3 regions of the Lysobacter sp. 5GHs7-4 genome follow, and region 3 is predicted to be linked to each of the others. Evidence: riboswitches for the same ligand, from Rfam matches in the RefSeq annotation. Region 3 holds a riboswitch; each other region holds the start of a gene.

Region 1 (9,808 bases), 2.1 Mb from region 3:
AAGGTATCGAAGTTGTTAGCCACGTCGCGCGCGCTGGTAACGCCGGCGGCGATGTCCAGCGCGCCGTCCTCGATGGACGAGTAGTGCTTGTGCACGTCCCACAGGCCCGGCATCAGGAAGCGCCCGCGCGCGTCGACGATTTCGGCGCCGGCCGGCGCCTTGAGTTGCGCGTCCGGCGCCACCCGCACGATGCGCTCGCCCTCGATCAGCACGCTGGTGCCGGCGCTGGCGCTGAGATCGCGCGGGTCGAACACGCGCGCGTTGCGGATCAGCAGCGGTCCCTGGGCGGGATGGGTGAGGCGCTGCGCAAGTTGCGCGCCCCAGGCCGCGTCGGAGCGCTCCTGCAGTTCCAACAGCTTGGGCAGCGCGTCCTGCAGCTCGGCGTCGATCACCGCGAACCAGCCCGAGGCATACAGGGTCGCGGCGGTGGAGCCGTCGGCGTGCAGCCACAGCGACTGCGGCGTGAAGTTGAGGCCGGACACGCGCTGCAACGTGAGCTTGACCGGGCCGTTCTTGCCGATCACCTCGTGCTCGCCCAGGGTTTCGATGCGGGCCTCGCCCGCGGGCAGGATCGCCAGCTTGCGCTCCGGCGCGCGCAACAGCGCGCGCGCGAGGGTGCCGCCGATTTCCGGCGCGGCCTGCAATGGCAGGAAGAAGGCTGGCGCGCTCAGCGCCTTCTCGCCTTGTTCGCTGGGATTCTTCCAACTCGCGCGGCCGGCATCGACGCGGTAGCGCTCCTCGAAGGGATTGAGCAGGTAGTCGTTGCCGCTGCCGCTGTAGTCGGCCAGGGTACCGTCGGCGTTGAGACGCCAGCGGGTCTTGCTGCGGTCGCCGCGGCCGCGGTCGGTGTAGTGGTACTCGACCTGGACGCTGCCGTCGGCGGCGGTCTCGACGATCTGCTTGCCGGCGACGTTGCCCTGCATCAGCACCACTTGTTCGCGGCGGGCGGCGAGGGCGTCGGAAATGGAAAGCGCGAGTACGGCGGGCAGGGCGAATGACAGCAGCAGCGATCCGGCTAAGCGCATGGCGGCCCTCCTTGGGCGCGGACGTCGGCACCGCGGACGGCTCCGGTCTGGCGGAGGCCGGCGCGGCTGGGTCACCCCTTATAGCCGATCCCGGGCGGCGCGAATGCGCGGCGAATGGCGAGTGGCGGTGGCCGCGCGTGCAGCGACGGCGACGACGGCCCGGAATCCCGGGCCGTCGTCGTTCGCACTGGAAGCGAATCAACTCACCACTTGTAGCCCACCTTCACGTACGCGAACGCGCCATTGAAACCGAACGGCGAGGCGGTGTTGTAGGGCAGGTAGTTGCGCGTGCCCAGCACCAGCTTGGACTCGTCCGGGTACTCGTCGAGCACGTTGTCGCCGCCGACGGTGAAGTCCCAGCTGCCGAGCTGGTAGGTCGCCGCCAGGTCCAGCGTCCACTTGGCGCTGAAGGTCTGATCCAGCAGCGGATTGGTGGCGTGCAGTTCGGTGAACTCGCCGTAGCGCGTGGCGGTGGCGTTGAAGCGCCAGTTGCCGGTCTTCCAGTCGCCGGCCAGGAAGAACTTGTCCTTGGGCGCGCCCTTGGTGATGCGGCCGATCTCGGTGCGGCCGATGCGCACCGCCGCCGGGTCGATCGCCGCCAGCCGCGCCGGATTGGGCGCGATGCGCTCGATCTCGGTCTTGGAGTAGTTGTAGCCCAGGGTCAGGTCGAAGCTGCCCGAGGCCAGCGCGAACGCCTGGGTCGCGATCAGGTCCACGCCCTGGGTCTTGGTGTCGACGGCGTTGGTGAAGTAGCGGCCGCCGCCGATGCCGGGATAGCCATTGGCCTGCAGGTAGTTGCGCACCGCGGTGCTGGTCAGGTTTTCCGACAGCAGGATGCGGTCGTCGACCTTGATGTGGTATGCGTCGACGGTGATGTACAGGCCGTCGCGCGGTTGCAGCACCAGGCCCAGGCTGTAGTTGGTGGACTCCTCGGCCTTCAGCGATTCCGAGCCCAGCGCGATCGCCGCCGGGTTGTCGACGCGGAAGGTGCCGATCTCGTAGGGCACGCCGCTGATGAAGTTGGTCGCGATCGACTGGAAGAACTGCTGCTGCAGCGACGGCGCACGGAAGCCGGTGGACGCGGTGGCGCGCAGCGCGACCTTGTCGGTGAAGGCGTAACGCGCCGACAGCTTGCCCGAGGTGGTGTCGCCGAAATCGCTGTAGCTCTCGAAGCGCGCGGCGATGCCGGCGGAGAACTTGTCGGTCAGGTCGGCCTCGACGTCGGCATAGAGCGAATAGCTGTGACGGTCGAAGTCGCCGGCATCGCTGGCGCGGAAGCCGGAGAACACCTGCGCGCCCGGAATGATCTGGCCGTTGGAGGCCGGCACGCCGCCGTTGGCGTAGGACAGCGGTTCGCCGGCGTGCTGGCTGAACTCCTCGCCGCGCCATTCCGCGCCCCAGGCGAAGGTCACTGGGTATTGCCAGCCGAAATCGACCGGACGCGCGAAGTCCAGGTTCAACACGTGCTGGGTGACTTCCAGCGCGCCGGCGTAGAACTGGGTCGGCGAGGTCGGGCCCAGGCTGCGGTTGAGCGTGTGCTCGATGTCGAAGCTCAGCTCGTTGTGGCCGTAGTTGTAGCTCAAATCGATCTGCGTGCCGCCCGCGGTTTCCGTGCGCAGGCCGACCACCGCGGCGCGGTCCTTGCTGATGTTGTGGATCTGCGGCAGGAAGCCGTTCGGATAGATCGACGGGATGTTGCGCGGGTCGGCGGCGAAGCGGAAATAGCCGTTGGAGAGCACGTCGCGCTTGCTGTAGCTGCCGAAGGAATAGAAGGTCAGATAATCGGCGACGTCGTACTCGCCGTTGTAGGACACCGCGCCCTGATCGATCTCGGGATCGCCGTAGCGCTGCTCGACCACGCCCTGGAACGGCCGCGCGCGATTGGTCTGATCCTGATGGCCGCCCTGCGCGGCCAGGTGCAGCTTGCCGTTCTCGCCCAGCTTGAAGCCGGCGTCGCCGGACAGTTGGTACTGCTCGCCGTCGCCGGCGCTGTACTGGCCGTAGCGCGCGGCCAGGCTGCCGCCGTGATCGCTGCCCTTGAGCACCACGTTGACCACACCGGCGATCGCGTCGGAGCCGTACTGCGCCGAGGCGCCGTCGCGCAGCACTTCCACGCGTTCGATCGAGGCGATCGGAATCGCGTTGAGGTCCACCGGCGAGGAGCCGCGGCCCTGGCTGCCGTTGAGGTTGATCAGGGCGGTGGTGTGGCGGCGTTTGCCGTTGACCAGCACCAGCACTTGGTCCGGCGCCAGGCCGCGCAGCTGCGCCGGACGCACCGCGTCGGTGCCGTCGGTGATCGCCGGGCGCGGAAAATTCAGCGAGGGCAGGGCGCGCGACAGCGCGGTGGCCAGTTCGACCGTGCCGGTGGCCTCCAGCGCCTCGGGCGTGATGATGTCGATCGGCGCGCTGGACTCGGCGACGGTGCGGTCGCTGACGCGGGTGCCGGTGACGATGACCTGGTCCAGGTTATGCGCCGAGGCGTCGGCGGGTGCGTCCTGGGCGTAGCCGGGAGCGGCGAGGGCGGCGAGCAGGGCGAGTGCGAGCGGACGACGGACGGCACGGAAAGCGACGGACATGGTGCGCGGCTCCTTGCGGCAGGGGGATTGGTAGCGATGTCATTTTGGTTTAACACGTTCATAACAATCGGGTCAAACGCAAAGACGCATGCAGAAATAGCCGTACGTCATGGTTTCGAACATTAGGTGTGCCATGGCGCATGCCAGCGGCATCCGCACCGCGAGCCGCAGGCCGCCGACGGGCGCCGCCCACCGCCCTCATGCCGATCCGTCATGCCGGTGCGCGGCCGCTGGGCTGCTACCATGCGCGGGCTTGAGGTGATTGCCGGCCCCGCCGGCGATTGAAACGGGAATCCGGTGCGCCGGTCGTCCGAGCGGAGAATCCTCCGTTTGGCGCGACGGCAAATCCGGAGCTGCCCCCGCAACGGTAAGTAAGACGAACGATCCGCAGCGAGCCACTGTGCGCAGGCATGGGAAGGCGCGGACCGGAGGGCTGGAGGCCCTCGCTTGCAAGCCCGGAGACCGGCCTGAGGCTGACCCGACACGCGGTGGGCGCTGTCATGGGGCTGCCTGCGTCCGCGCGTCGCCGCCTCGTCCTCTCCCCCTGCGTGTCTCCGACCCATCGTTGTCCGCGCGGGTAGGCGCGGGCCAGGAGCCATGCTTTGAATTTCCCCGTTTTCCCGCTTCGCCGCACCGCGCTGGCGACGGCGCTGCTGTCTGTCGCCGCCCCGCTGTGGGCCGCCGATGCCGCCACCGACCTGGACCAGGTCGTGGTCACCGCCACCCGCACCGCGCAGACCCAGGACGCGACCCTGGCCTCGGTCACCGTGATCGACCGCGAGGACATCGAACGGCTGCAGCCGCTCAACCTGCCCGACCTGCTGCGCGGCACGCCCGGCCTGTCGATGGCCAACAACGGCGGCCCCGGCAAGCAGACGTCCTTGTTCCTGCGCGGCACCGAATCCGACCACGTGCTGGTGCTGATCGACGGCATCAAGATCGGTTCGGCCACCAGCGGCGGCGCCTCGCTGCAGGACATACCGGTCGAGCAGATCGAGCGCATCGAGATCGTGCGCGGTCCGTTCTCCAGCCTCTACGGCTCCGAGGCGCTGGGCGGCGTGATCCAGATTTTCACCCGTCGTCCGCAGGGCGCGTTCGCGCCGCACGCCAGCGCCTCGATCGGCAGCTGGCAGACGCGCCGCGGCACGCTCGGCGTGGGCGGTAAAAGCGGCAACGGCTGGTACTCGATCAACGCCGCCAGCGAAGACACCGACGGCATCAACGCCTGCCGCGGCAAGCCCTCGCCGGGCGGCGCGGGCTGCTTCACCAACTCGCCCGACCGCGACGGCTACCGCAACCTGTCGCTGACCGCGCAAGGCGGTTACCGCTTCAGCGACGCTTGGGACGCCGAGGCGCGCGTGTTCCGCGCGCAAGGCCGCAACGAGTACGACGGCAGCACCAACAACCAGGCCGACACTGTGCAGCAGGTCGCAGGCGGCCGCCTGCGCTACGCGCCCAGCGAACGCGCGACGCTGACGCTCAACCTGGGCCGCAGCAGCGACCTCAGCGACACCTATCGCAACGGCGTCTACTCCAGCACCTTCAACACGCGCCGCAAGCTGGGCTCGCTGCAGGGCGATTTCGGCCTGGCCGGCGGTCTGCTCAGCCTGGGCTACGACTGGCAGCAGGACGAAATCGAGAGCAGCACGGTCTACGCGCGCGACCATCGCATCAACCGTGGGCTGTTCGGCCAATACCAGCGCGATTTCGGCGCCCATTCGCTGCAGGCCAGCCTGCGCCGCGACGACGACAGCCAGTTCGGCGGCCAGACCACCGGCAGCGCGCTGTGGGGCTGGAACCTCAGCGAACAGCTGCGCCTGACCGCCAGTTACGGCACCGCGTTCAAGGCCCCGACCTTCAACGAGCTGTACTTCCCCGGTTTCGGCAACGCCGCGCTCAAGCCGGAGGAATCGCGCAGCTTCGAACTCGGCCTGCGCGGCGAGCAGAGCTGGGGCGGCTGGTCGCTCAACGCCTACGAAACCCGCGTCGACGAATTGATCGCGTTCGACGCGTCGATCGGTCTGCCGGGCAACATCGATCGTGCGTTGATCCAGGGCGTCGAGGCATCGGTCGATACCACCTTGGCCGGCTGGGACCTGCGCGCCAGCGCGACCTGGCTGGATCCGCGCAACGACAGCCGCGGCGCCAGCCGCGACAAGATCCTGCCGCGTCGCGCGCGCGAAAGCGGACGCGTCGATGCCGATCGCCGGTTCGGCCGTTTCAGTCTCGGCGGCAGCGTCTACATCGCCGGCCAGCGCTACGACGATCTGGCCAACACCCGCCGCCTCGACGGCTACGCCACCAGCGATCTGCGCCTGGGCTTCCGCTTCAACGATGCCTGGAGCCTGCAGCTGGCGGCCAACAACGTGTTCAACCAGCGCTACGAGACCGCGAGCTACTACAACCAGCCCGGCCGCAACTACCTGCTGACCCTGCGTTACCGCGCGGCGAACTGATCGCCGCGTTCCCGCCACCGACCCGTCCACGAGGCCGCCGATGAATCCGCCCAGCCGACCCGTCTACTACAGCCTGTTCACCGCGCTCGCCGCGATGATGGTCGCCACCCGCTTCCATCACTTCGGCGACGCGCTGCATCTGCCCGATGCGTCGATGGCGGTGTTCTTCCTCGGCGGCCTGTGGCTGCGCAAGCACCTGGGTTTCGTCGCCTATCTGGTCATGGCGGTGGCGATCGACTGGATCGCGATCCAGGCCCAGGGCAAGAGCTTCTTCGAGCACTACTGCGTGACCCCGTCGTACGCCTTCCTGCTGCTGGCGTACGCGGCCCTGTGGTACGGCGGGCGTTGGTACGCGCCGCGTCTGCGGGCCACGCCGCGCGCATGGTTCGGCGCGCTGGGCGTGGGCCTGGCGGCGGCGACGGTGTCGTTCTTGATTTCCAACGGTGCCTTCTACTGGCTGGGCGGGCGCTACGAAGACCCTCATCTGAGCCAGTACCTGGCCCGCGTGTGGCAGTGGGGCCCGCTGTTCGTGCGCACCACCCTGAGCTACATCGCCGTGGGCCTGATCGCCTACGCCTTGATCGCGCGCGTCGCCTCGACGCGCGTCGCCCCGAACGCCGCGCAAGCCTGAAGGACGCCGACCATGACCGCTACCGTCTCTCCCTCCCTGCCGCTGCAATCGCCGCGCCTGCAGATCGTCGTCGGCGTCGCGCTGGCCGCGCTGATGATCGCCACGCGCGGCCAGCACTTCGCCACCATCGACCGCCTGCCCAGCGCGTCGTGGGCGATCTTCTTCCTCGCCGGCGCGCTGCTGCGTCCGATGTGGATGCTGCCGCTGCTGTTCGTGTTGGCCTCGTTGTTGGACATCGTCAGCTTGGCTTCGGGCACGATCGGCGACTGGTGCCTGTCGCCCGCGTACTGGGCGCTGGCGCCGGCCTATGCGGGCTTGTGGTTGGCCGGCCATTTCTATGCGCGCATCCACCAGGATCGCTGGGCGACGCTGCCGCGTCTGGCGGCGGTGCTGGCGGTCGCGGCCTTGCTGACCTACGTGTTTTCCGGCGGCGGCTTCTATTTCTTCTCCGGACGTTATCCGGACCCGACCCTGACCGGCTTCGCGGCACGCATCGCCCAGTACTATCCGCGTAACCTGGGCACGCTGGCCGGCTACGTCGGCGTCGCGTTCGCGCTGCTGGCGGGGGCGCGCGCGCTGACCGCGGTCCGCGCCGCCCAGCAAGGAGCCCGCGCATGAACGATACGGTCCCGTCGCAGGAAGCGCGCCATCGCGAGCGCATGCAGCGCAAGAAGGAACTGGTGGACCGCAAGATCGCGCGCGCCACCATCGAGCGCGGCGTGCTGGTGGTGAACACCGGCAACGGCAAGGGCAAGAGTTCTTCCGGTTTCGGCATGCTCGCCCGCTCGCTGGGGCACGGCTTCCGCTGCGGCGTGGTGCAGTTCATCAAGGGCAGCTTCTCGACCGGCGAGGAGGCGTTCTTCCGCCGCTTCGAGGGCGACCAGCTCGCGTATCACGTGATGGGCGAGGGCTTCACCTGGGAAACCCAGGACAAGGCGCGCGACATCGCCGCCGCGCAGGCGGCCTGGGCCAAGGCCGCGGCGATGCTGGCCGATGCGTCCTGCGATTTCGTCTTGCTGGACGAGCTCAACATCGCGCTCGCGCACCGCTACGTCGAACTGGACGCGGTGCTGGCCGCGGTGGCCGCGCGCCCGCCGTTGCAGCACGTGGTCATCACCGGCCGCGGCGCGCCCGACCGCCTGATCGAGGCCGCCGACACGGTGACCGAGATGCGGGTGGTGAAGCATGCGTTCCAGGCCGGCATCAAGGCGCAGAAGGGTGTGGAGCTGTGAGGCCGTGAGCGGCGCGCTTCGCCATTGCCCGGCGCTGCTGGTATCGGCGCCGGCCTCGGGCCAGGGCAAGACCAGTGTGACCGCCGCGCTGGCGCGCTGGCATGCGCGCCAGGGGCGGCGGGTGCGGGTGTTCAAGACCGGGCCGGACTTTCTCGATCCGATGGTGCACGAGCGCGCCAGCGGCGCGCCGGCCTATCAGCTCGATCTGTGGATGTGCGGCGAGGACGAGGTACGCGCGCGCCTGTACGAGGCCGCGGGCGAGGCCGACCTGATCCTCATCGAAGGCGTGATGGGCCTGTACGACGGCCAGCCCTCCAGCGCCGATCTGGCGCTGACGCTGGGTGTGCCGGTGCTGACGGTCATCGACGGATCCGCGATGGCGCAGACCTTCGGCGCGCTGGCGCTGGGCCTGGCGCGTTATCGCGAAGGTCTGCAGGTCTACGGCGTGGCGGCCAACCGCATCGGCAGCGCCTATCACGCGCAATTGCTGCGCGAGAGCCTGCCGGCCCCGCTGCAGTGGCTGGGCGCGCTGCCGCGCGATCCGACGCTGGCCTTGCCGGAGCGGCATCTGGGGTTGGTGGCGGCGGGCGAACTCGGCGATCTGGACGCGCGCCTGGATGCGCTGGCCGACGCCTGGGCCACGCACGCCGACGCCGCGCTGCCGGCGCCGGTCGCGTTCGCACCGGTCGCGCGCGCGGCGACGGCGAACTTGCCGCGCGGGCATCGCATCGCGATCGCGCGCGATGCCGCGTTCTGTTTCCTGTATCCGGCCAATCTGGATCTGTTGCGGCGCGCCGGTGCGGAGCTGCGCTACTTCTCGCCCTTGGCTGGCGATTCCTTACCCGATTGCGACGCGGTGTGGCTGCCCGGCGGCTATCCGGAACTGCACCTGCAGGCGCTGTCGCGCAACGAGCCTTTGCGCGATGCGCTGCGTGCGCATCGCGACGCCGGCAAGCCTTTGCTGGCCGAATGCGGCGGCCTGCTGTACTTGCTGGACGCGCTGGCCGACAAGGACGGCACGCGCGCGGACATGGCGGGCCTGCTAGCCGGCAGCGCTGCGTTGCAACCTCGACTGTCCGGCCTGGGCATGCAGTCGGTGGAACTGCCCGAAGGCGAATTGCGCGGGCACACCTTCCATTACGCACGCGCCGAGATCCGGGCCGAGCCGATCGCGCAGGCGCGCAATCCCAACGGCGGACCCAGCCGCGAGGCGGTGTATCGCGATCGCCGCATGACCGCGAGCTTCGTCCACTTCTATTTCCCGTCGAATCCGTCGGCGGCCTTGCGCCTGCTGCAGGCATGAGCGTCGTCGCCGCCGTCGCCGCGATGTGGGCCGCGTTCGTTCTGGATCGCCTGCTGGGCGAGCCGCGGCGCGCGCACCCGCTGGTCGGTTTCGGCCGCTACGCGCAGGCGATCGAGCGGCGTTGGCACTGCGACGACCGCGCGCGCGGCGTGGCGGCGTGGATGCTGGCGGTGCTGCCGCTCACGTTGCTCGCCGCCGCCGTGCAGTGGGCGGCCTGGCGCTGTTCGCCCTGGCTGGCCGCGAGCTATGCGGCGGGCGTCCTGTATCTGTGCGTCGGCCTGCGCAGCCTGGGCGAGCATGCCGAGCCGGTGGCCCGCGCCTTGCGCGCGCACGACCTGGACGCCGCGCGTGCCGCGGTCGGGCGCATCGTCAGCCGCGATACTCAGGCGCTGGACGCTGAGCGCGTGGCGGCGGCCGCGACCGAATCGGTGCTGGAGAACGGCAACGACGCGGTGTTCGGCGCCTTGTTCTGGTTCGCCTTGCTCGGCCCGGCGGGCGCGGTGCTGTACCGGCTGGCCAACACCTTGGACGCGATGTGGGGCTATCGCACGCCGCGTTACCAGCGCTACGGCTGGGCGGCCGCGC
Region 2 (9,808 bases), 1.8 Mb from region 3:
TGCCGCCCTGGCTGCGGTCGGCGGTCACGCCCTTGCGCGCGACCTTGCCGTCGGCGCCCACCACCAGCATGTAGGAGCCGCCGGCGTCGCGCTGCAGCGCCGCCTGCGGCACCAGGAACGCATTGGCCTGGTTGCCCAGCGTGGCCTTCAGGGTCACGTAGGTGCCGGGCAGCAGGGTCTTGTCGGGGTTGGGCACGCGTGCGCGCAGCGCGATCGCGCCGGTGGCCGGATCGACCACGTCGCCGGAGAAATCCATCGTGCCCGGGCGCTGGTAGACGGTGCCGTCGGGCAGCACCACCTGCACCTGGGTCTCGCCCTGCGCCTGTCCGCCCTGGGCGCGGCGGATCTGTTCCAGTTCCGACACGCTGAGCGAGAAGTTCACGTACAGCTGGTCGATCTGATCGACCGTGGTCAGCAGCGTCGGCGTGCCCTGCCCGACCAGCGCGCCCTCGGTGACCTGCTGCTTGCCGGCGCGGCCGTTGATCGGCGAACGCACGGTGGCGTAACCCAGGTTGATGCGCGAATTGGCCAGCGCCGCCTCGGCCTGCTTCACCGCCGCCGAACCGCTGCGTTCGGCGGCCAGCGCGTTGTCCAGGTCGGAGCGCGAGATGAACTTCTCCGGCGCCAGGCGGCGCGCGCGGTCGGCGGCGGCCTTGGCGTTGGCGTAGTTGGCTTGCGCCGAGGCCAGCGAGGCCTGGGCCTGGCCGACTTCGGCCTGCATCTGCGCCGGATCGATTTCGAACAGCACCTGGCCCTCGCGCACGTCGCTGCCTTCGGCGTAGACGCGGCGCTGCAGCACGCCCGGCACGCGCGCGCGCACGTCGGCGCTGCGATACGCGGCCAGGCGGCCGACCAGATCCTTCTGCAGCGGCACGCTCGCCGGCTGCACCTTGATCACGCCCAACTCCGGCGGGGGCGGCACGCCGCCGGCTTGTTCTTCGCCACCGCCGCAAGCAGTGAGGGCAAGGGCCAGTGCGAAGGCCAGGGCCGCCGAACGCGGGATCATGATCATGGGTAAGACTCCGGTTCCATCGTTGTCTAGAGCGCGAGCGCTCGGTTGATCGTGCAAGTTCCTACGAAAAGTCTAACAGTCCGCCCGCCGCCCCCCCCCCCACAAAGTCACGGGAGCCGGGCGCTTACGGCACCTGCAGCCGGGGCGAAAAACGCAGCGGATCGGGTTGAGGCGCATACGGCAGCCGGCCCCAGCACGGCACGCGCAGGCGGTCTTGCAACAAACGGAAATTGTCGTCGCGGCGGTCCATATGAGGGTCCATCTCATTGGCGATCCAGCCGATCAGAGGCAGCCCCTCGGCCTCGATCGCGCGCGCAGTCAGGCGCGCGTGGTTGATGCAGCCTAGCCGCAATCCGACCACCAACACCACCTGCGCCTCCAGCGCGCGCGCCAGCTCGGCCTGGTCCAGGCCAGCCGACAGCGGCGCGGCCCAGCCGCCCACGCCCTCCACCACCACCGCGTCGGCCTGCGCGGCCAGGCGCCGGTACGCGCTCAGCAGCACCGGCAGGGCGATCTCGACGCCGTCGTCGGCGGCCGCCAGCTCCGGCGCCAGCGGCGCGCGCAGGGCGTAGGGGTTGATGTCGGCGTAGTCCGGCACGGGCGCGCTGGCGGCCTGCAGCAGCAAGGCATCTTCGTTGCGCAGGCCCTGCGGCGTGACCTCGCAGCCGCTGGCGACGGGCTTCATGCCGACCGCGCGCAGGCCCTGCGCGCGCAGCGCGTGCAGCAACGTGGCGCTGGCCACCGACTTGCCGATGCCGGTGTCGGTGCCGGTGACGAAATAGCTGCGTGCGCTCAAGCGGCGGCTCCGCCGGTCTGGCGTGCCGACCATGCGCGGCCGCGCCGGATCGCGTAGGCCGGCATCGCCGCGCCCAGCGCCATGTACACCCACACCGGCAGCGCCGCGACCAGGCGCGGCGGGCTTTCGCCGAAGGACAAGGCCAGCAGGCTCAGCAGCAGGCTCACCACCGCGCTGCCGGTCAGGATCCAGTGCAGGCCGATCTCGGTGCGGGTTTCGTAGCGCTCGCCCTCGCTCAAGCCCAAGCGCTCGGCGTGGCGCAGCGCGTGGCGGTTGAGTTCGCACACGATCCACGACAGCAGGCCGAAGCCGGTGGCGTAGACCATGAAGGCGGTCTGCAGGTCGGCGTTCCAATGCGCGGGGTCGATGCCCAGTTCGCTCTTGACCCAGCCGCCGGTGAACATCGACATCGCGCTGGATACCACCATGCGCAGCGGATAGACGTAGATCATCACCACCAGCACCAGCGCCAGGCTGAGCACGATCGAACGGCCGTCGTCGAGACCGTAGCGGCGGCTCCAGCGGTTGTGCGCGCCCCAGAACAGCGCGATCAGCACGAAGCAGAACACGAAGGTCGGCACCCGCCGCAAGGCCTCGCGCAGTTCGGCGACGGTGTCGGGCAATTCGTTGAACAGGATCACCAGCATCGTCAGCGAGAACGCGAACGCGGCGTCGACGAAGCTTTCCAGCCGCGTGACCTGATGGCCGCGTTCGCGGAAGGCGGGCAAGGTCGGGCCAGGCTCGGTCATCGGCATCCTCGGCGGCGGACTTCGGGGGGCGGTATCCGGCCATGGTAATGCCCGGGCGTGCCGCTGCTACACTCGCGGTATGTTCGCCGCCAACCCTCTGTCCGGCAGCAAGCCGGAACAATACGACCTGCTCCTGGCCCAGGCGCGCGCCCTGATCGAGGGCGAGCGCGACCGTGTCGCCAACGCGGCCAATCTGTCGGCGCTGGTCTATCACGCCCTGCCGGACCTCAACTGGGTCGGCTTCTACTTCTACGACGGCCGCGAGCTGGTGGTCGGCCCCTTCCAGGGCCTGCCGGCCTGCATCCGCATCCCGCTGGACAAGGGCGTGTGCGGCGCCGCGGCCTCGACCGGGCAGACCCAGCGCATCGCCGACGTGCACCGCTTCCCGGGGCACATCGCCTGCGATTCGGCATCGAACTCCGAGCTGGTGGTGCCTTTGTCCTTGAACGGCGAACTGATCGGCGTGTTCGACCTGGACAGCCCCAAGCTGGAGCGCTTCGATGCCGACGACCAGCGCGGCCTGGAAGCGATCGCGCAGGCCTTCGTGGAGTCGCTGCGATGAGCGCGGCCAAGCTGCGCAACATCGGCCCCAAGAGCGCGGCCTGGCTGCGCCAGGTCGGCCTGCGCTCGCACGAGGACATCGCCGCGATCGGCACGGTCGAGGCTTTCATGCGCGTCAAGCGCGCCGGCTTCAAGCCCACCCTCAACCTGCTCTATGCGATCGAGGGCGCGCTGCTGGACTGCCATTGGCAGGAGATTCCGGACCAGCGCCGCAACGAACTCATCGCCGCCGCCGAAGCCGCCACCGCCCTGCTGCCGGCACCGCGCAACCGCCCGGCCGCCGCGCCGGTGCGCACCACGGTGCTGACCGAGGACACGGTGGCGATGCCGCCGTCCTACGACGACGGGTTCGACGACGAGCCGGCGGGCGAGGGGCGCGACGAGGCGGAAGAGCGGGAGTAAGGCGGCCTCGTTTTTGCGCTGGGACCGGGCGCTATTGCGCTGCGGCGCGCAGCATTGATGCGGTTCGCCCTTGGCTCACCACATCCCACGGGCTCGGTTGCCTTGGCTTTTCCCTTCTCGCTCGGGAGAAGGTGGCGCGTAGCGCCGGATGAGGGTCCGAGATCGAGTTGGAGGCACTCGCTCGCGCCGAACCCTCATCCCAACCCTTCTCCCAAGGGAGCAGGGCTCAGGACACCGACAGTGGCGGCAGAGGGTGGCCCGAAGGACCGGATGAGGGCTGCTTTTTGGCCCCAGCCCCCCAATGCCGTAGACTGCGCGCGCTTCGAGGTGACCCCCGGCATCCGCCGTCAGGGTTGAAACGGGAAGCCGGTGACGTCCCAGCGCTGGTACAGCGCGATCGGGCCAGCCCGGCACTGCCCCCGCAACGGTAAGCGAGACGACCGCGGCAACCGCCACTGTGCTGAGCACGGGAAGGCGCCGCGGGCGGGGCTACGGCCCCGGCTCGCGAGTCCGGAGACCGGCCCCGACGCGCGACTGGTTGCGATGCGGAGGGCGTCGCGGCGGCGACGTCGGCGTGTCCCACGCCCGCTCGCGGCCCCTGCCCCTCTCCTCGCAACTCCCTGGATCGACGGCGCGGCAAGACCGCCGCGCCCCTGGAGTTTGCTCATGCGTGTTCCCAAGCTGTCCCTGGCCATCGCCGCCGCCCTCGCCCTGCCCGCCCTGGCCCAGGCCCAGCCCCATGACGACGCCACCGACCTGGACGACGTCGTGGTCACCGCCACCCGCACCGCGATCAGCGCCAACGACGCGCTGTCGCCGGTGGAAGTGATCACCCACGAGGACATCGCGCGCAGCCAGGCGCGCTCGCTGCCCGACCTGCTGCGCGGCCGCGCCGGCATTTCGATCGGCAACCAGGGCGGCCTGGGCAAGCTGACCACGCTGTCGCTGCGCGGCAGCGAGACCGACCACGTGCTGGTGCTGGTCGACGGCATCCGCATGGGCTCGGCGACCTCCGGCCTGGCCTCGTTCCAGGACCTGCCGATGGCGCTGATCGACCGCGTCGAAATCGTGCGCGGCCCGCGTTCCAGCCTGTACGGCGCCGACGCCATCGGCGGCGTGATCCAGATCTTCACCCGCCGCGACCGCGACGCGGTCGCCCCGCGCGGCAGCGTCACCGTCGGCAGCCATGGCGGCCGCGAGGCGAGCGCCGGCATCGGCGGCCGCATCGGCCGCGGCTGGTTCGGCGCCGACGCCGCCTACCAGCGCACCGACGGCATCAACGCCTGCAACGGTTCCAGCACCCTGTTCGCCGGCTGCTTCACCGAAGAGCCCGACCGCGACGGTTACCGCAACCGCTCGCTGTCGCTGCGCGGCGGTTTCGACGCCACCGACACGCTGAGCTTCGAAGGCCACGCGCTGCGCGCCGAGGGCGCGAACGAATACGACGGCAGCTTCGTCAACTATTCCGAGATCGTGCAGCAGGTGATCGGTGCCAAGGCGACCTGGCGCCCTTCCGAAACGGTGAGCCTGCAGGTCAGCGCCGGCCGCAACCGCGACGAGTCCGACAACTTCCTCGGCAACGTCGCCAACGGCTATTTCGTCACCAACCGCGACAGCTTGACCGCGCAGACCGATTTCGGCATCGGCGAGGGCCAACTGTTGAGCGTCGGCTTCGACTGGCTGCGCGACCACGCCGACAGCGACACCGCCTACGACAAGAACGAGCGCGACAACCGCGCCGGTTTCGTCCAGTACCAGGGGCGCTTCGGGGCGCAGTCGCTCGAGGCCAGCCTGCGCCGCGACGACAACGACCAGTTCGGCGGCCACACCACCGGCAGCATCGCCTGGGGCCTGGGCTTCGCCGAGCATTGGCGCGTGACCGCCGGCTACGGCACCGCGTTCAAGGCGCCGACCTTCAACGAGCTGTACTACCCCTTCTTCGGCAACCCCGCGCTGCGTCCGGAAGAATCCAAGACCTGGGAACTGGGCCTGGCCTACCGCGGCGAGCGCTTCAATGCGCGCATCGACGGGTTCAGCACCCAGGTCGACGACCTGATCGCCTACGACGCGTCGATCTTCCTGCCCAACAACATCGAGCGCGCACGCGTGCGCGGCGCCGAGATCGGCATCGACACCACCGTCGCCGAGTGGACCGTGGCCGCCAGCGCCAGCTTCCTCGACAGCGAGAACCGCGTCGGCTTCTTCGCCGGCAACGACCTGCCGCGCCGCGCCAAGCGCAGCGCGCGCGTGGACATCGACCGCGCCTTCGGCGACTTCCGCTTCGGCCTCACCGCGGTCGCCTCCGGCGCGCGCTACGACGACGTCGCCAACAGCCGCACCGTCGCCGGCTACGGCACGCTGGACCTGCGCGCCGAATACGCGTTCACGCCGTCGTGGTCGCTGCAGGCGCGCGTGGCCAACGTGTTCGACCGCGATTACGAAACCATCTCGTTCTACAACCAGCCCGGCCGCGAGTGGTTCCTGACCTTGCGCTACACGCCGGCGCGCTGAACCTGCCATCGATGCGTCACCCGAAAAGCCCGGCCAATGCCGGGCTTTTCTTTGCATGAGCCGATGCCGCACGACCGCTAGGCGGCGCACCGGATGAAACTCAGGGCTCGACGATCACCGCGCGCCGCAGATAGGCCTGCGCCGCGTCGCGGTCGCGTGCGACCTCCTCGCCCAGCCATTGCCGGAAATGCGCGATCTTGCGGCTGTGCTGACGTGCGCTGGGATAAGTGAGCCAGAACGCGCGCCCGTCGCCGGCGACGAAATCGTGCGCGGGCACCAGGCGGCCGGCGTCGAGTTCGTTGCGGAACAGGATCGGCGAACCGATCGCGATGCCGTGGCCGGCGACCGCCGCTGCCACGTCCAGGTGCTCGGCCGACAGATGCGTGCCGAAGCCGCCGGGCGGTGCCGCCTCGGCATGGCCCTGCGCGCGATACCACAGCGCCCACCAATCCGGCCGCCCCAGCAAGGGCACCGACAAGGGCCGGCGCGGATCGCCGAGTTCGGCCGCAGCCGCGCGCAACGCGGGCGCGCACAAGGGCATGAAGATGGCCGGGAACAGCTCCACCGCCTGCAACCCGGGCCAGCGGCCGTGGCCGTTGCGGATCGCCAGGTCGTAGCGGCCGACGCCCAGGTCCTGCGCGTCCACCGACAAGTCCAGTTCCAACGCGATCTGCGCATGGCGCGCGCGGAAGCGCCCCAGTTTGGGCGTAAGCCAGCTGGTGCCCAGCGTCGGCAGGGTGGTCAGCGACAGCCGCGACTCGTCGATATCGACCGCGCGGATGAAGCTAGCGCGCAAGGCGGCGAACGCGGCGATGGCCTCGCGCGCGACCAGTTCGCCCGACTCGGTCAGTTCGACCCGGTGCGGATGGCGCCGGAACAGGGCCACGCCGATCTGCTCCTCGAGCCGGCGTACGTGATAGCTGACCGAGGCCGCCGTGGTGTCCAGCTCCTGCGCGGCCTTGGCGAAGCTGCCCAGGCGGGCCGCCGATTCGAAGGCCCGGATCGCGGACAGGGAGGGGAATCGATGCGGCTGGACCATAAGTAGGACTTAGCCTGCCGCCGCGAATTCGGGTCGTCAACCGCGCCCGTCGCGGCCCATCCTGACCGCCTCCACCCTCGCCCATCGGCACACGGACTGCGCATGCCCCTCCTCCCCGATTCGCCCCAGTCCGCTCCCTCCAGCGCAGCCGACGACGCACTCGGCCCCCGTTCGCCCGCGCGCCGCCGCTTCGTCGGCCTGGGCCTGGCCGGCGCCGCCGCGCTGGCACTGCCCGCCTGGAGCCTGGCCACATCCGCGGCGCCGGCCGCCGCCGGCCTGGGCCCGCACAGCGACGACTGGCGCTGGCTGGTCGGCAACTGGGACGTGCGCCACCGGCGCCTGAAGGAACGCCTGACCGGCAGCCAGGACTGGCAGGACTTCGCCGGCAGCAGCGCCTGCTGGCTGGCGCTGGGCGGCCTGGGCAGCGTCGACGACAACATCGTCGAGCTGCCCGGCGACCGCTACCGCGGCATGACCGTGCGCGCCTACGACCCCGCCAGCGATCAGTGGGCGATCTGGTGGCTGGACGGGCGCAATCCGACGCATATCGATCCGCCGGTGCGCGGCCGTTTCCACGGCGACGACGGCGAGTTCGTCGGCCGCGATACCTTGCGCGGCAAGCCGATCGTGATGCGCTTCCGCTGGCACGAGGTCCACGGCCGGGAGCCTTGGTGGGAACAGGCGTTCTCGCCCGACGACGGCGCCAGTTGGGAGGTGAACTGGCGCAACTACTTCACCCGCACCGCGGCACGGCCCACGCCGCTGGCCAGGGCCGACGACGCACCGCGCGATTTCGATTTCCTGGTCGGCGACTGGCAGGTCAGCCACCGCCGCCTGCGCAAGCGCCTGGTCGGCAGTCAGGACTGGGACCAGTTCGGCGGCACGCTGCGTAACTGGCCGGTGCTGGGCGGCCACGGCAACGTCGGCGACAACGTGTTCGAGTTCCCCAGCGGGACGGTACGCGGCATCGGCCTGCGCTCCTACGACCCCAAAGCGAAGCAATGGCTGAGCTGGTGGCTGGACGGCCGCACGCCGACCTCGATCGCGCCGCCCGTGCGCGGCGGCTTCGCAGCCGACGGCGTGGGCACCTTCATCGGCGACGACACCTTGGACGGCAAACCGATCAAGACCCGCGTGCTGTGGTCGCGCATCACCGCGCGCTCGGCGCGCTGGGAGCAGGCCTGTTCCGACGATGGCGGCAAGACCTGGGAAACCAACTGGACCAGCGATTTCGAGCGCAAGGCATGAGCAAGCGTTCAATGAGCACCCGCGTCGCGACATGGCGGCGCTGCGCCTACGCCTGCGCGCTGACGCTCGCCGCCGTGACAGGCCCGGCCGCCGCGGACAACGACCAGGCCACCGCGTCGCACCCGCCGTCGGCTGCCGGCGCCGAGCCCGGCATCGAGTTCCCCAGCGCTCCGCAGCTGTTCGCGCCCGGCATCGCGTCCACCGGCTACGCCGAGATCCGCCTCACCCTCAGTCCCGACGGGCGCACCGCCTTGTGGTTCAGCCGCGACCGGCCGGGCGGCGCGGGCGGTTACGACATCTGGCTGTCGCGTCGCGGCGCACAGGGCTGGGGCGCGGCCGAGCCGGTGCCGTTCAACTCGCCGGGCCGCGATTTCGATCCGGCGTTTTCCGCCGACGGCCGCAGCGTGTACTTCTGCTCCGACCGTCCCGGCGGACTGGGCGCCGACGACCTGTGGCGCGTCGCGGTCACCGCCACCGGCTTCGGCGAGCCAGAACATCTAGGTGCCACGGTCAACAGCGCCGCCAAGGAATACGCGCCGATGCTATCGGCCGACGGCCAGCGTCTGCTGTTTTCCAGCGACCGTGCCGGTGGCGCCGGCGGCCTGGATCTCTACGTCGCGCGTCGCGCGGGCGATGGCTTCGCTGCCGCGCATCGCCTTGAAGGCGGCATCAACACCAGCGCCCACGATTTCGACGCCAGCTATCTGTCCGACGACCGCAGCATCGTCTACTCGCGCGCGCAGGACTTCCGCACCGACCGCGTCGATCTCTACCTGGCGACAGCCCACGGCGAGCGCTACGAGGCGGGCCGCCTGCTCCCGCTCAGCGTGAACAGCCGCGAGACCGACAGCTACGGACCGATGCTGGACTGGTCGCGACGCGATCGCCTCGCCTACTCCGCCCAGCGCGACGGCGCGCAAAGCATGGAGCTGTACCTGGTGCCCTATCGCCTGACGCCGCAAGCCGCCGGCACCCGCAAGAAACAGGCGGACGGCGACCGCGCGCGCTAGGATCGGCTGCTTGCGGCGCGCCCTGCCGCGCCCGGAGACGCCCGCATGGACACCGCTATCACCGCCTCGCTCTGGATAGGCGCGATCGGCTGCGGCCTGCTCGGCGGCGTGTTCTTCGCCTTCTCGAGCTTCATCATGCGCGCCCTAGCCGCGATCGCGCCCGCCGCCGGCATCGCCGCGATGAACGCGATCAACCGCGTGATCCTGCGCTCGTGGTTCATGCCGCTGTTCTGGATCACTACCTTGGCCGGCCTGATCCTGGCCGGCATCGCGATGGCCCGCTGGGACGCGCCCGGCGCCGCGGCCATGCTGCTCGGCGGCGCAGTGCATTTCGTCGGCATGTTCGTGTGTACCGTCGCGCTCAACGTGCCGCTCAACAATGCGCTGGCCGCGGTCGATTCCGCCGGCGACGCGGCGCTGCCGGTATGGCAGCGTTATCGGCGCGACTGGACGCGCTGGAACCACGTGCGCACCCTGGCC
Region 3 (9,808 bases):
CGAGGACACCCGCGCCAGCGTCGGCGAACTGCAGTTCGAGGCCTGGGGCGTGACCCCGTCGCAGCCCGAGCGCTGGGAAACCCTGCGCAAGCGCATCGCCGAACACGGCCTGCGCAACTCGCTGCTGATCGCGATCGCGCCCACCGCCACCATCGCCTCGATCGCCGGCTGCTACGAATGCATCGAGCCGCAGGTGTCCAACCTGTTCAAGCGCGAGACGCTGTCGGGCGACTTCCTGGTGGTCAACCGCTACCTGGTCGAGGAGCTCAAGAAACTCGGCCTGTGGACGGCGGAGATGCGCGACCGCATCAAGATGGCCGAAGGCTCGATCCAGTCGGTGCACGAGGTGCCCGAATCGCTGCGCCAGATCTACCGCACCGCCTGGGAACTGCCGATGCGCTCGCTGATCGACATGGCCGCCGAACGCGGCGCCTACATCGATCAGAGCCAGTCGCTGAACCTGTTCATCGAAAGCCCGAACATCGGCCAGCTCAGCTCGATGTACATGTACGCATGGAAGAAGGGCCTGAAGACCACCTACTACCTGCGCTCGCGTCCGGCCACCAAGATCGCCAAGAGCACGGTGAGCGCGCCGGTGGCGGCAACGCCGAAGCCCGAGTACACGCAGGACGAAGCGATCGCTTGCTCGCTGGAGAATCCGGAGTCCTGCGAGGCCTGTCAGTAAACCGCTTCGCTTTAGCCCCTCTCCCGCTGGGAGAGGGGTTGGGGTGAGGGTCCGGCGCGAGCGCGCCGCCCAGCCTCATCCCGAACCCTCATCCGGCCCTGCGGGCCACCTTCTCCCAAGGGAGAAGGGCAAAGAGAAATGCCATGTCCCTCGCCGCACCCCGTCTGCTCGACCCCGGTTTCGACCTCACCCTGCGGCCGATGCGTTATCCGCAGTTCTACGAGATGTACCGCGACGCGATCCGCAACACCTGGACCGTCGAGGAGGTCGATTTCTCGCAGGACGTCAACGACCTCAAGCACAAGTTCGGCCCGGCCGAGCGCCATCTGATCGAGCGCCTGGTCGCGTTCTTCGCCACCGGCGACAGCATCGTGTCCAACAACCTGGTGCTGAACCTGTACCAGCACATCAACGCGCCGGAAGCGCGCATGTACCTGTCGCGCCAGCTGTACGAGGAAGCGCTGCACGTGCAGTTCTACCTGACCCTGCTGGACACCTACCTGCCGGACCCGAACGAGCGCGCCAAGGCCTTCGACGCGGTCGAGAACATTCCTTCGATCCGCGCAAAGGCCGAGTTCTGCTTCCGCTGGATCGACTCGGTGCAGGGCCTCAAGCGCATCGAGACCCGCGAGCAGCGCCGCCAGTTCCTGCTCAACCTGATCTGCTTCGCCGGCTGCATCGAGGGCCTGTTCTTCTTCGCCGCCTTCGCCTACGTCTATTACCTGCGCTCGCGCGGCCTGCTCAACGGCCTGGCCTCGGGCACCAACTGGGTGTTCCGCGACGAGAGCTGCCACATGGCGTTCGCGTTCGAGGTCATCCGCACCGCGCGCGAGGAAGAGCCCGACCTGTTCGACGCCGACCTGCGCGCGCAGGTGGTCAAGATGTTCGAGGATGCGGTGGACTGCGAACTGCAGTTCGCCCAGGACGTGCTGTCCGGCGGCGTGGTCGGCCTGTCGCTCAGGGACATGCGCCAGTACCTGGAGTACTGCGCCGACCAGCGCATGGCCCAGCTCGGCATGCCCAAGCATTTCGGCGCGACCAACCCGTTCGGCTTCATGGACCTGCAGGACGTGCAGGAAGTGACCAACTTCTTCGAGCGCCGCGTCTCGGCCTATCAGGTCGGCGTGCAGGGCGAGGTGGCGTTCGACGAGGCGTTTTGACGGCGGCGCATCGCAAGGCTGAGAGGGGTTAGGGTGAGGGGATCAGCGCCAAAGGCGCGAATGCCTTTGCTCCTGCTCCACTCCTGAAAACAAAAGCTCTCCTCACCCTAACCCCTCTCAGCCTTGCGCACCCTTCGGGCGCCGCAAGCGGGAGAAGGGATTATTCGCGGCAATCGGATCAACAACGTAGCCCCCTCCAAGACACCCCATGACCGAAGCCCGCATCATCGAAATCGTCTTCCCCGACCACACCAACCACCTGGGCACCCTGTTCGGTGGCCAGGCGCTGGCGTGGATGGACAAGGCCGCGTTCGTCGCCGCCTCCCGTTACGCGCGGCGCACCGTTGTGACCGCGCGCTCGGAACAGATCGACTTCCACACCGCCGTGCCCAAGGGCGCGCTGGTGGAGCTGATCGCGCGCGTGGTCGCGGTGGGCCGCACCTCGATGCAGGTCGAGGTGGAGATGCACAGCGAAGACCTGCTCAGCGGCGAATCGCAGCTGGCCACGCGCGGGCGCTTCACCATGATCGCGCTCGATCGCGACGGCGTGCCGACGCCGGTGCCCGCGCTGGATTCCGTGGCGGCCTGAACGCACAGGCGTCGATTGACGCGCAGCGCCGCGAGGCGTAATTTGGCAGCCGTCATGGTGAACATCGCTTCATAAAGATAAAGCGATGCAACAAATCGCTACCGGTTCGCGCCGGCGGCGGTTAGAGGGAATCCGGTACGGACTCGTCCAATTCCGGAGCTGCCCCGCAGCGGTATAGGGAACGACCTCCGTCAGGCACTGGGTGCGAATCCGGGAAGCGACGGACAGTAGGCGGCGTCTCATCGCGCCATGCCCCAAGCCCGAAGACCTGCCCTGACCGGAGGGTTCGCCCTCCGTACGACTCCGGCCCCGCAGGCCGGCGCGTGCATGCGGCCGTGGCCGCCTGCCCTCGCCGCGTCCGCGGGACCGGTTCGCCCGCGGGGGCGAAGGTCGAAGGCAGGTCGCGTTCCGGCGTCGTCGCATCCGCGACGCGCGGTCGTGCGCGCGTACCCGTCCTCCTTCGTTGCCCTGCTCATGCCCTTACGCATCGCAGGAGACATCATGATCAGCGTCACCCACCTCGGCTTCCCGCGCATCGGCGCGCGGCGCGAGCTCAAGCAGGCCCTGGAATCGTTCTGGAAAGGCGAGACCGCGGCCACCGACCTGCACGACACCGCGCGCGCGCTGCGTGCGCGGCACTGGCGACTGGCGCGCGACGCCGGCGCCGACGTCGTACCTTGCAACGACTTCTCGCTCTACGATCACGTGCTCGACACCGCACTGCTGTTCGACGCGGTGCCCGCGCCCTACCGCGAAACCCTGGACGCCGACCCGCTGGCCGGCTATTTCGCGCTCGCACGCGGCCTGCAGGATGCGTGCCACGACCTGCGTGCGCTGGAAATGACCAAGTGGTTCGACACCAACTACCACTACCTGGTGCCGCAGTTCGAGCGCGGCCAGCGCTTCGTCCTGCGCGGCGACAAGCCGCTGGCGGAACTGGCCGAGGCGCAGGCGCTGGGCCTGCAGGCGCGACCGGTGCTGCTGGGACCGGTGTCGCTGCTCAAGCTGGGCAAACGCAGCGATGGCGGCGATCCGCGCGAACTGCTGGACGCGTTGCTGCCCGCCTATGCCGAACTGCTCGCACGCTTGAAGATTGCAGGCGCGCAATGGGTGCAGCTGGACGAGCCCTGCCTGACGCTGGACCTCGACGACGCCGACCGCGCCGCCTATCGCCGCGCCTATGACGCGCTCGCCGGTGCGGATGCGCCCGCGCGGCTGCTCGCCAACTACTTCGGCGGCCTGGGCGACAACGCCGATCTGGCTGCGTCGCTGCCGGTGCAGGCACTGCACCTGGATCTGGTGCGTGCACCCGGTCAACTCGAAGCGCTGTTGCCGAAGCTGCCGGAGGATCGCGCGCTGAGCCTGGGCGTGGTCGACGGCCGCAACATCTGGCGCGCCGACCTCGATGCCGCGCTCAGCCTGGCGCGCCGCGCGGGCACGCGCGCGCGCTGGCTGGCGCCGTCGTGCTCGCTGCTGCACGTGCCGATCGATTTGAGCCTGGAGCGCAAGCTGCCGCCGCCGCTGCAGGCGTGGATGGCTTACGCACGGCAGAAGATCGAGGAGCTGCGCCTGCTCGCCGACACCCTCAGCGACGACGACCGCGCCGCCGACGCATTGGCGGCCGCGACCAGCGCGCGCGCCGCGCGGCTGGCCTCGCCGCTGCTGCGCGATGCGCAGGTGCGCGCCAGGCTGGCCGCGGTGACGCCGTCGATGACGCAGCGCGATTCGGCTTATGCGCAGCGCGCGCCGCTGCAGGCGCAGCGTCTGGCGCTGCCCGATTTCCCCACCACCACCATCGGCTCCTTCCCGCAGACCGCGCAGGTGCGACAGGCCCGTGCCGAGCACAAGGCCGGGCGCCTGGACGACGCCGGCTACCGCGCCTTTCTGGAACGCGAAACCGAACACTGCCTGCGCGAGCAGGAGGCGCTGGGCCTGGACGTGCTGGTGCACGGCGAGTTCGAGCGCAACGACATGGTCGAGTACTTCGGCGAGCAACTGGCCGGCTTCGCCTTCACCGCCCACGGCTGGGTGCAAAGCTACGGCTCGCGCTGCGTGAAGCCGCCGGTGCTGTACGGCGATGTCGCCCGCCCGCGCGCCATGACGGTGGACTGGGCGCGCTATGCGCAGTCGCTGACCGCGCGCCCGGTCAAGGGCATGCTGACCGGTCCGGTCACGATCCTGCAGTGGTCGTTCGTGCGCGACGACCAGCCGCGCGCCGACACCTGCCGCCAGATCGCTCTGGCCCTGCGCGAGGAGGTGCTGGATCTGGAGGCGGCCGGCATCGCGGTGATCCAGATCGACGAGCCGGCATTGCGCGAAGGCCTGCCGTTGCGCCGCGCCGATTGGCCCGCCTACCTGGCCTGGGCCGGCGAAGCCTTCCGTCTGGCCGCCAGCGGCGTCGGCGACGCGACCCAGATCCATACCCACATGTGCTACGCCGAGTTCAACGACATCATCGAGGCGGTGGCCGCGCTGGACGCCGACGTGATCTCGATCGAGACCTCGCGCTCGCGCATGGAGTTGCTGGACGCGTTCGTGCGCTACCGCTACCCCAACGGCATTGGTCCCGGCGTCTACGACATCCACTCGCCGCGCGTGCCCAGCGTGGACGAGATGCGCGGGCTGCTGGACAAGGCGCTGGACGTGCTGACGCCGGCGCAGCTGTGGGTGAATCCGGACTGCGGCCTCAAGACCCGCGGCTGGCCGGAAGTGCGCACGGCGCTACGGGCGATGGTGCAGGCCGCGGAGGGTCTGCGGGAGTCGGTGGCGGCTACGGCGTAGCCCGTTGAGTAAGTCGCGCGCGGGTGGAGCGAATCCCCCGCGCGCTCAAGTGAAATCAGGCTTCGCAGACGCAGCGCGAATTTCCGCTTGGTTCCCCCCTTTGAAAAAGGGGGCTAGGGGGGATTTGCTCGACCCGCGCGAGCAAAAGCAAATCCCCCGCGCGCTCAAGCGAGTACAGACCTCACAGACACGCGGCGCGCAGCCCCCTTTTTCAAAGGGGGCGAATTCGCACTTGCTTCCCTTTGAAGAAGGCAGTCGGGGGACTTGCTCCGACCGTGCAGCCCCCCCAAAAAAAAGCCCCGCGAACGCGGGGCTTTCTGGTACCGCTGCGATCGTCGCGGCTTACTTGCCCGCGACCACCTTGACCATTTCCAGGCACTTGTTGGAGTAGCCCCACTCGTTGTCGTACCAGCTCACCAGCTTGACGAAGGTGCCGTCCAGGGCGATGCCGGCGTCGGCGTCGAAGATCGAGGTGCGGGTGTCGCCGCGGAAATCGGTGGCGACCACCTTGTCCTCGGTGTAGCCCAGGATGCCCTTGAGCGCGCCTTCGCTCTGCGCCTTCATTTCCGCGCAGATCTCGGCGTAGGTCGCGTCCTTGTTGAGCTCGACGGTCAGATCGACCACCGACACGTCCGAGGTCGGTACGCGGAACGACATGCCGGTGAGCTTCTTGTTGAGCTCCGGGATCACCACGCCGACCGCCTTGGCCGCGCCGGTGCTGGACGGAATGATGTTCTCGAGGATGCCGCGGCCGCCGCGCCAGTCCTTGTTGGACGGGCCGTCGACGGTCTTCTGGGTGGCGGTGGCGGCGTGCACGGTGGTCATCAGGCCGCGCTTGATGCCCCACTTGTCGTTCAGCACCTTGGCCAGCGGAGCCAGGCAGTTGGTGGTGCACGAGGCGTTGGAGATGATGGCCTCGCCCTTGTAGGTCTTGTCGTTGACGCCGAAGACGAACATCGGCGTGTCGTCCTTGGACGGCGCCGACAGCACGACCTTCTTGGCGCCCGCGTCCAGGTGCTTCTGCGCGGTGGCCTTGTCCAGGAACAGGCCGGTCGATTCGATCACGACCTCCGCGCCGACCTCGTCCCACTTGAGGTTGGCCGGGTCGCGCTCCTGGGTCAGGCGGATCTTCTGACCGTTGACGATCAGGGTGTTGCCCTCGACCGCGATGTCGCCCTTGAAGCGGCCGTGCACGGAGTCGTACTGGAGCATATAGGCCAGGTAGTCCGGCTCCAGCAGGTCGTTGATCGCGACGATCTCGATCTCGCCGCCGAAATTCTGCACCGCCGAGCGCAGCACGTTGCGTCCGATGCGGCCGAAACCGTTGATGCCTACCTTGATCGCCATTTCTGCAAACTCCTGGGCCCGCACACGCGGCTGGGATGGGAAACCGCCATTCTAGCAAACGCCGCCTCCGGCCCCGGCCTGGAACCGCCCGGCGGGGCCCTGGGAGCCCGCCAGCCCCTGGCCCGCGGGGGCCCCCTGGCCGCCGGCGATATTGCAACGCCTGTCAAGGACGGGCAGGATTCGGCACACATAGAGTGTATGGCGATCCAAGCCGGATCACGCCGAGCACCGCTCAAACCAGCTCGATCCAACAGGGGATTCAAGGAATGAACAAGCGTACTTACGGTGGCGCGCTCGCCGCCCTCGCCCTGGCTTGCCTGTCGCAGCCCGTCCTGGCCCAGTCGGCCGGCACCTGGAGCGTCGGGGTCGGGGCCCATCAGGTCAAGCCCACCTCGGACAACGGCAGCGTGCTGGACGGCGACTTCGATCTGGACATCAGCGAGAACGCGCAGCCGACGGTGACGTTCGAGTATTTCATCCGCAACGACCTGGGCATCGAGGTACTGGCCTCGATCCCGTTCGAGCACGACATCGACATCGTCGACGTCGGCCGCGTCGCCACCACCAAGCAGCTGCCGCCGACGGTGACCCTGCAATACCACTTCAACAGCCGCGGCATGGTCTCGCCGTTCGTCGGCGCGGGCATCAACTACACCCTGTTCTTCAGCGAGAAGACCAGCGGCGCGCTCGAAGGCACCACGATCAAGCTCAAGGACTCCTGGGGCCCGGCCGCGCATGCCGGCGTAGATTTCATGATCGGCGAAAGCGGCGCGATCCGCGTCGACGTGCGCTGGATGGACATCGACACCGACGTCGAGGTCAACGGCGTCAAGATCGGCACCGCGCAGATCGACCCGCTCGCCTACGGCGTCGCCTACGTCTACCGCTTCTGAGTCCGCGGCCGGCCACGCCGGCAACGGCGAACCGACACACGCGGCACCGTCGCCACCGCCGATCGGCGGCCGGCGACGGCGCCGGCTCCGGTAAAGTGACGGGATGATGCGCGCCCTCTCCCTCGCCCTGCTGTTGCTGCTGCCGATCGATGCCCTGGCCTGGGGCACGTTGGGCCATCGTCTGGTCGCTTTGCTGGCCTGGGACGAACTCGACCCGGCCGTGCGCCGCGACATCGACGCGCTGCTGGTCGGCGAGCCCGACCCCAGCCTGGCCGGCATCGCCAACTGGGCCGACGAGCTGCGCGCCCACGATCCCGACCTGGGCCGGACCAGCGCCAAGTGGCATTACGTCAACCTCGGCGAGGACGGCTGCGTCTATCGGCCCGAACGCGACTGCCCCAACGGCGCCTGCGTGGTCGCGGCGATCGACGACCAGACGCGGATCCTGGCTAACCGCGATCTTCCGCGCGAGCAACGCCTGCAGGCTTTGAAGTTCGTCGTCCACTTCGTCGGCGACGCGCACCAGCCGCTGCACGCCGGCTACGCCCACGACAAGGGCGGCAACGACGTGCAGATCCAGTTCGACGGCCGCGGCAGCAACGTCCACCAGCTGTGGGACAGCGGCATGCTCAACGCCGCCGGCCTGGACGAGGACGCTTGGCTGCGACGCCTCAAGGCCTTGCCGCTGACGGTGGAACTGTCGCAGCCGGCCTTGCCGCCGGATTCGGCCGGCTGGGCGGAAGCCTCGTGCCGGATCGCGACGCAGCCGGGTTTTTATCCCGCCAAGGCGACGGTCGACGCCGAATACGTGCAGACTTGGCGTCCCGAGGCCGAAGCCCAGTTGCGCCGGGGCGGCACCCACCTGGCCGCGCTGCTCAACGCCGCACTGAAGCGCTGAGCGCCCTACACGCCGCCGCGCCGCTCACGGCGCCGGCGCACGAATCGCACGGACGCCCCAGCAAGAGGAATCCGATGTCCCCGCAGGTGCAGTCTTTCCATCATGCCGACACCGGGACCTGGAGCTACCTGGTGATCGACCCGGCGACGTCGCAGGCCGCGATCGTCGATCCGGTGCTCGATTACGACGCCCGCTCCGGCCGCACCGGCGGTACGTCCGCGCAGGCGATCCTGGACGCCGCCGGCGCCTGCGGCGCGGACGTGCGCTGGCTGCTGGAAACGCACGCGCACGCCGACCACCTCAGCGCGGCGGACTGGCTGAAGCAACGCCTGCCGCAGGCGCGCATCGCGATCGGCCGGCGCATCCGCGAGGTGCAGCGCACCTTCGTGCCGGTGCTGGGCCTGGACGCCAAGGTCGTCGCCGACGGCAGCCAGTTCGACCATCTGTTCGAAGACGAGGAAGAGTTCGCGATCGGCGACTTGCGTGCGCGCACCATCGCCGTGCCCGGTCACACCCTGGACAGCCTGGCCTACCTGATCGGCGACGCCGTGTTCGTCGGCGATTCGCTGTTCATGCCCGACAGCGGCACCGCGCGCTGCGATTTCCCCGGCGGCGACGCGGCCATGCTCTACGCCTCGATCCGGCACCTGTACGAGTTGCCCGACTCCACCCGCGTCTACGTCTGCCACGACTACGGCCCCAACGGCCGCGCGCCGCTGTGCGAGAGCAGCATCGGCGAACACAAGCGCGCCAATATCCACGTGCGCGCCGATACCGCCGAAGCCGATTTCGTGCACATGCGCGAGGCCCGCGACGCGACCCTGGCGGTGCCGGCGCTGATCCTGCCGGCCCTGCAGGTCAACCTGCGCGCGGGCGCCCTGCCCGAGGCCGAGGACAACGGCGTGCGCTACCTGAAGATCCCGCTCAACCAGCTCTGAGGCCGCCATGCACCCGAACCGCACCCCGCTCGCGATCGCCGTCCTCTGCCTGGGGCTGTGCTGGGCCGCGAGCGGCGCGGCCGCAGAGACGGCGAAGAGTCCGCACGCGCACGCCTCCGATCCGCCGCAACGCATGGCGCCAGTCGACGTGGCCCTGGATGCGGACCGCCTCGCCGCCCTGCCGCGCGTGACCGCCGTCGGCAGCGCGCACGGCAAAACCCTGAGCTGCGAGGGCGTGTCGCTGGCCGCGCTGCTGCGCGCCTCCGGCGCGATGCCGGCCGAACCGCTGCGCGGCGCGCAGCTCGCACGCGTGGTGGTGATCTCGGCGCGCGACGGCTACCGCGCCGCCTACTCGCTGGCCGAACTCGACGCCAGCCTGGGCGCGCGCGAGGTGGTGCTGACCAACCGCTGCAACGGCGCCGCGCTGGACGCCGACGACGGCCCCTGGCGCCTGATCGCGCCGGGCGAATCGCGTCCCGCGCGCTGGGTACGCCAGGTCGAGTCGATCCGGGTGATC

The links. A riboswitch is a leader RNA that binds a small molecule or an ion and turns the genes downstream of it on or off. The one in region 3 is predicted to bind cobalamin.
Region 1: linked by a shared signal. The riboswitch ahead of btuB (TonB-dependent vitamin B12 receptor) and the one ahead of metE (5-methyltetrahydropteroyltriglutamate--homocysteine S-methyltransferase) in region 3 are both predicted to bind cobalamin.
Region 2: linked by a shared signal. The riboswitch ahead of btuB (TonB-dependent vitamin B12 receptor) and the one ahead of metE (5-methyltetrahydropteroyltriglutamate--homocysteine S-methyltransferase) in region 3 are both predicted to bind cobalamin.

The regions. Positions count from the first base shown of each region.
Region 1 covers NZ_CP089924.1:1,293,938-1,303,745, forward strand. Annotated here, with positions in the region: gene LVB77_RS05580 (amidohydrolase family protein) at 1-1,025, opposite strand, end outside; gene LVB77_RS05585 (TonB-dependent receptor) at 1,229-3,601, opposite strand; cobalamin riboswitch at 3,841-4,087, shown strand; gene btuB (TonB-dependent vitamin B12 receptor) at 4,240-6,057, shown strand; gene LVB77_RS05595 (hypothetical protein) at 6,098-6,688, shown strand; gene LVB77_RS05600 (hypothetical protein) at 6,701-7,306, shown strand; gene cobO (cob(I)yrinic acid a,c-diamide adenosyltransferase) at 7,303-7,920, shown strand; gene LVB77_RS05610 (cobyrinate a,c-diamide synthase) at 7,925-9,223, shown strand; gene cbiB (adenosylcobinamide-phosphate synthase CbiB) at 9,220-9,808, shown strand, end outside.
Region 2 covers NZ_CP089924.1:1,059,259-1,069,066, reverse strand. Annotated here, with positions in the region: gene LVB77_RS04605 (efflux RND transporter periplasmic adaptor subunit) at 1-1,012, opposite strand, end outside; gene bioD (dethiobiotin synthase) at 1,137-1,808, opposite strand; gene LVB77_RS04595 (DUF1211 domain-containing protein) at 1,805-2,557, opposite strand; gene LVB77_RS04590 (GAF domain-containing protein) at 2,637-3,119, shown strand; gene LVB77_RS21325 (TfoX/Sxy family protein) at 3,116-3,520, shown strand; cobalamin riboswitch at 3,829-4,061, shown strand; gene btuB (TonB-dependent vitamin B12 receptor) at 4,187-6,031, shown strand; gene LVB77_RS04575 (LysR substrate-binding domain-containing protein) at 6,132-7,070, opposite strand; gene LVB77_RS04570 (hypothetical protein) at 7,173-8,318, shown strand; gene LVB77_RS04565 (hypothetical protein) at 8,315-9,328, shown strand; gene LVB77_RS04560 (anthrone oxygenase family protein) at 9,374-9,808, shown strand, end outside.
Region 3 covers NZ_CP089924.1:3,953,704-3,963,511, forward strand. Annotated here, with positions in the region: gene LVB77_RS17855 (ribonucleoside-diphosphate reductase subunit alpha) at 1-685, shown strand, start outside; gene LVB77_RS17860 (ribonucleotide-diphosphate reductase subunit beta) at 829-1,845, shown strand; gene LVB77_RS17865 (acyl-CoA thioesterase) at 2,054-2,434, shown strand; cobalamin riboswitch at 2,520-2,725, shown strand; gene metE (5-methyltetrahydropteroyltriglutamate--homocysteine S-methyltransferase) at 2,936-5,215, shown strand; gene gap (type I glyceraldehyde-3-phosphate dehydrogenase) at 5,558-6,562, opposite strand; gene LVB77_RS17880 (OmpW family outer membrane protein) at 6,829-7,455, shown strand; gene LVB77_RS17885 (S1/P1 nuclease) at 7,562-8,353, shown strand; gene LVB77_RS17890 (MBL fold metallo-hydrolase) at 8,428-9,291, shown strand; gene LVB77_RS17895 (molybdopterin-dependent oxidoreductase) at 9,425-9,808, shown strand, end outside.